Regions from separate parts of the Micromonospora sp. NPDC049240 genome, predicted to be linked through region 1. Evidence: riboswitches for the same ligand, from Rfam matches in the RefSeq annotation. Region 1 holds a riboswitch; the other holds the start of a gene.
The links. Region 1 has a riboswitch for cobalamin ahead of AB0B02_RS06645 (ribonucleoside-diphosphate reductase subunit alpha). Riboswitches for the same ligand answer to the same signal wherever they lie in the genome.

Region 1 (2,392 bases):
ACCGTGGACCACACGTACGACGGGCCCGTCGAGTTCCCGGACGGCCGGGTGACCGTGCGGGAGGACGCGTACGACTCGACGCCCTGGACCTACACGCGGGACGTTCGGTTCGTGCTGGACCAGATCGGCGTCCTCGCCGCCGGGGGCAACCCCGACGTCGACCGCCGGCCGCTCCCGGTCGGGCTGGGCGCGGCGCTGGACCCGCACCGGATCGGCATGTTCGGCTGGTCGAAGGGGGGCACCGCGACCGCGCTCACCATGGGCACCGACCCGCGGGTACGCGCCGGACTGAGCTTCGACGGGCCGATGCTGTCACAGCCGCGGCCCACCATCGACCTGGACCGGCCGTTCATGCTGATGACGGCGGAGTACACGCGCGTCACCGAGCCCGCCGTCGCCGAGTTCTGGTCGCACCTGCGCGGCTGGCGGCTCAACGTTCAGGCCGCTGGCGCGCTCCACCAGTCGTACGGCGACAACCAGTGGCTGGTGCCGCAACTGGCGCGGGTGATCGGGATGAGCGACGAGGAGCTCACCGGCTGGATCGGCACCCTCGACCCCGCCCGCGCGGTACGCATCCAACAGGCGTACCCGTTGGCCTTCTTCGACAGGCACCTGCGGCACCGGGGTCACCTGCTGCGCGGCCCGAGCCGCTCCTTCCCCGAGGTGTCGTTCGTGGCCTGAGCCGATCGGTGGGCGGCGGTGTTAAGCGGGGCCCCCTCCTCTACCGGAGGCGTTAACAAGGGGCCCCGCCTTCACCTCCAGCGGTGAGACGCAGCCGACACGCCCGACGCGACATCTGGTGTTGCCCACCGGCCATCGCCGCCATATATGGTGTCCCCGCAGCTGGTTCGGCCGCGCCTGAACGGCGCGGCCGAGGCAAGAGGGAACCCGGTGGAAGTCCGGGACTGCCCCGCAGCGGTGAGTGGGAACGACCGCCGTCATCAGCACTGGGCCACCGGCCTGGGAAGCGACGGCCAGTAGGCGACCTCGTGTCACGCCCGCGAGTCCGAAGACCTGCCAGCGCGCCGTGCGCTGCCGCGCGCGGCGGTCGAAGGTCGCGCGGGACGACCGACGCCAGCAGCCGGGCCGGTCCTGCGTGCCGTGCCCGTTGGCGTTCTCCCGCCGGCCGAGACCATCGGTGACAGCGAGGGAGAGGTCATGACGGTCGTGCGGGAGAGTCAGCGGTCCGGTGCCACCGGGCCGGAGCAGCGCCGGCTGGCGATGCGGGTCCGCAAGCGGGACGGCGACACCGAGCCGGTCGACGTCAACCGGATCGTCCGGGCGGTCGAGCGCTGGGTCGCCGACCTGGACGAGGTCGATCCGCTGCGGGTCGCCACCAGGACCATCAGCGGGCTCTACGACGGGGCGAGCACCGCGGAGCTGGACCGGTTGTCGATCCGGACCGCGGCGGAGCTGATCGGCGAGGAGCCGCAATATTCCAGGTTGGCGGCCCGGCTGCTGGCCGCGTACGTGGCCGAGGAGGTCCGCGGGCAGCAGGTGACGCGCTTCAGCGAGTCGATCGGGTACGCGCACGGGCTGGGGCTGATCGGTGACGACACCGCCGCGTTCGTGGCCCGCCACGCCGGTGAGCTGGACGACGCCGTGGACCCGGCCGGTGACCTGCGGTTCGAGTACTTCGGACTGCGTACCGTGGCGGACCGTTACCTGCTGCGGCACCCGGAGTCGCGGCTGGTGGTGGAGACGCCGCAGTACTGGCTGTTGCGGGTGGCCTGCGGGCTGTCGCACACCCCGGCCGAGGCGGTCGGTCTCTACCGGCTGATGTCCAGCCTGGCCTACCTGCCCAGCTCCCCCACGCTGTTCAACTCGGGCACCCGGCACACCCAGATGTCGTCGTGCTTCCTGGTGGACTCGCCCCGCGACGAGCTGGACTCCATCTACGAGCGCTACCACCAGGTGGCGAAGCTGTCGAAGTTCTCCGGCGGCATCGGCATCTCCTGGTCCCGGGTGCGCGGCCGGGGCGCGCTGATCCGGGGCACGAACGGGCGGTCGAACGGCATCGTGCCGTTCCTCAAGACGCTCGACGCCGGGGTGGCGGCGGTGAACCAGGGCGGCCGGCGCAAGGGCGCGGCCTGCGTCTACCTGGAGCCGTGGCACCCGGACGTGGAGGAGTTCCTGGAGCTGCGGGACAACACCGGCGAGGAGTCCCGGCGGACCCACAACCTCAACCTGGCCAACTGGATCCCGGACGAGTTCATGCGCCGGGTCGAGGCGGACGAGGACTGGTCGCTGATCGACCCGTCCGACGCGCCGGAACTGCCCGACCTGTACGGCGAGGCGTTCGACGCCGCGTACCGGGCGGCCGAGAAGAAGGCGGTCCGCACGGTCCGGGCCCGTGACCTGTACGGGCGGATGATGCGCACGCTCGCGCAGA
Region 2 (2,392 bases), on a different contig from region 1:
GCGGCGCACGCCGCGCCCAGTGTCGGACTGTCCCAGCCGTGGGATTTCATCCTGGTCCGTGACCGGGACCTGCGCGAAGCGTTCCACCGGCACGTCCGGGCCGAGCGTGACACGTTCGCCGCCACTCTCGACGCCGAGGCGGCCCGGCGGTTCTCCCGCATCAAGATCGACGGGATCATGGAGTCCTCGCTGTCGATCGTGGTGACCTACGACCCCGACCGCGGCGGCCCCGCGGTCCTGGGGCGGCACGCCATCGCCGACGCCGGCCTGTACTCCGTGTGCCTGGCCATCCAGAACCTCTGGCTGGCCGCCGCCGCCGAGAACCTCGGCCTCGGCTGGGTGTCGTTCTATCGCGAGCAGTTCCTCCAGCGGTTGCTCGCCATTCCGGCCGGCATCCGACCCGTCGCCTGGCTCTGCCTCGGCCCCGTCACCCACCTCGAAGCGGTGCCCGATCTCGAACGACACGGCTGGCGCCACCGCCGCCCCCTGCGCACGGCGATCCACCACGACCGCTGGAACCCCGGATCGGTCACGGACTGACGTCTGTCCACCGTGGCTGGGGCCGGTGGCCCGGCCGGCATCGCGCGGCAGGGCCACCGGCCCGGGTGTCGTGACGGCGCCCGACCCGGCGAGGTCGATCAACACGTTTCGATGGCTGGGTCGCGCCCACCCCTGGCGGGAGGGGCGTTGACCCGGGGTCGGGAGGTGTGGCAGCATTCGCGGCCTGACGGCAGTGAAGGAAGCCGGTGTGATTCCGGCGCGGTCCCGCCACTGTCACCGGGGAGTGATCCCCCCTCGCGAGTCACGGCCGTGTGCGTGCGGTTGGAAGGCCGGGGGTGAGCGTCGATCCGGAAGCCAGGATACTTCGGCCGTCGGACGTACCCCAGGGCGTGGACACCCGAGGAGGACCCGATGACGCACGGCATCTCTTTCATCGACGAACATCGTCATGATCCGCACGGTGGACACTCCGCCGCACCCGTCGCCCGCCACGCCGCCGGCCGTGCCGGCGCACCCGGGACGGTTCACGCTCCCGACTGGGCCGCGTGCCGCCGGCGTTGACCGCTCGCCGACCCGCGTCCCGGTGAGTCGCGCCGTGGGTCGCCGCACCCGCTGACGCCGCTCCCATCCCGCTTCGCCCCGGTCGCCTTCACGCGACCCCGGGCGTCACTCTCCGGAGTTTCTCGTGCGCATCCTGCTGCTGTCCACCGCCGACACCGACCTGCTGGCCGCCCGCGCCAGTGACGCCGACTACCGGCTCGCCAACCCCGAGCGGGTCGACGCCGACGCGGTGCCCGCGCTCGTCGACGGCGTCGACCTCGCCGTCGTACGCCTGCTCGGCGGCCGGCAGACGTGGCCGGACGGGCTGGCCGCCGTGTTGGCCAGCGGCGTCCCCACGGTGGTGCTCGGCGGTGAGGCGCTGCCTGACGCGGAGCTGATGGCGGTCTCCACCGTGCCGTCCGGTGTGGTCACCCAGGCGCTCGCGTACCTGGTCGAGGGTGGCCCGGCGAACCTGGGCCGGCTGGCCCGGTTCCTGTCCGACCGGGTGCTGCTCACCGGCGAGGGCTTCGACCCGCCCGCGCCCACCCCGGCCTACGGCGTGCACGGCGATCCGGAGATCGTCCCCGGCCGGCCCACCGTGGGGATCGTCTTCTACCGGGCGCACGCGCTGGCCGGCAACACCGGCTTCGTCGACGTGCTCGCCGACGCGGTACGGGCCGCCGGCGGGAACCCGCTGCCGATCTTCTGCGGCTCGCTGCGGGGGTTGACCACCGGCGCCGGTCCGCTCGGACTCTTCGGCCGGTGCGACGCGCTGCTGGTCACCGTGCTCGCCGCCGGCGGAGCGGTGGCCGCTGACGCCTCCGGCGGCGGCGACGAGGACGCCTGGGACGTCGGCGCCCTCGCGGCGCTGGACGTGCCGGTGATCCAGGCCCTCTGCCTCACCAGCACCCGCGAGCAGTGGGCGGGCAGTGACGCCGGACTGTCCCCGCTGGACGCCGCCATGCAGGTGGCCATCCCCGAGTTCGACGGCCGGATCATCACCGTGCCGTTCTCGTTCAAGCGGATCGACGCCGACGGGCTCTCGGTCTATGCCGCCGACCCCGACCGGGCCGCCCGGGTGGCCGGCATCGCGGTCCGCCACGCCCGGCTGCGGCACGTGCCCGCCGCCGACAAGCGCGTCGCGGTGGTGCTCAGCTCGTACCCGACCAAGCATTCCCGGGTCGGCAACGCGGTCGGTCTGGACACCCCGGCCTCCGCCGTCCGGCTGTTCGCGGCGCTGGCCGACGCCGGCTACCACCTGGGCGACGCCCCGCCACCCGACGACGGCGACGCCCTGATCCACGCGTTGATCGCCGCGGGCGGCCACGACGTGGAGTGGCTCACCCCGGAG

Region 2: linked by a shared signal. The riboswitch ahead of cobN (cobaltochelatase subunit CobN) and the one ahead of AB0B02_RS06645 (ribonucleoside-diphosphate reductase subunit alpha) in region 1 are both predicted to bind cobalamin.

The regions. Positions count from the first base shown of each region.
Region 1 is NZ_JBEZCX010000003.1:299,972-302,363, forward strand. It holds gene AB0B02_RS06640 (acetylhydrolase) at 1-681, shown strand, start outside; cobalamin riboswitch at 828-1,037, shown strand; gene AB0B02_RS06645 (ribonucleoside-diphosphate reductase subunit alpha) at 1,159-2,392, shown strand, end outside.
Region 2 is NZ_JBEZCX010000020.1:34,409-36,800, forward strand. It holds gene bluB (5,6-dimethylbenzimidazole synthase) at 1-540, shown strand, start outside; cobalamin riboswitch at 737-866, shown strand; gene cobN (cobaltochelatase subunit CobN) at 1,187-2,392, shown strand, end outside.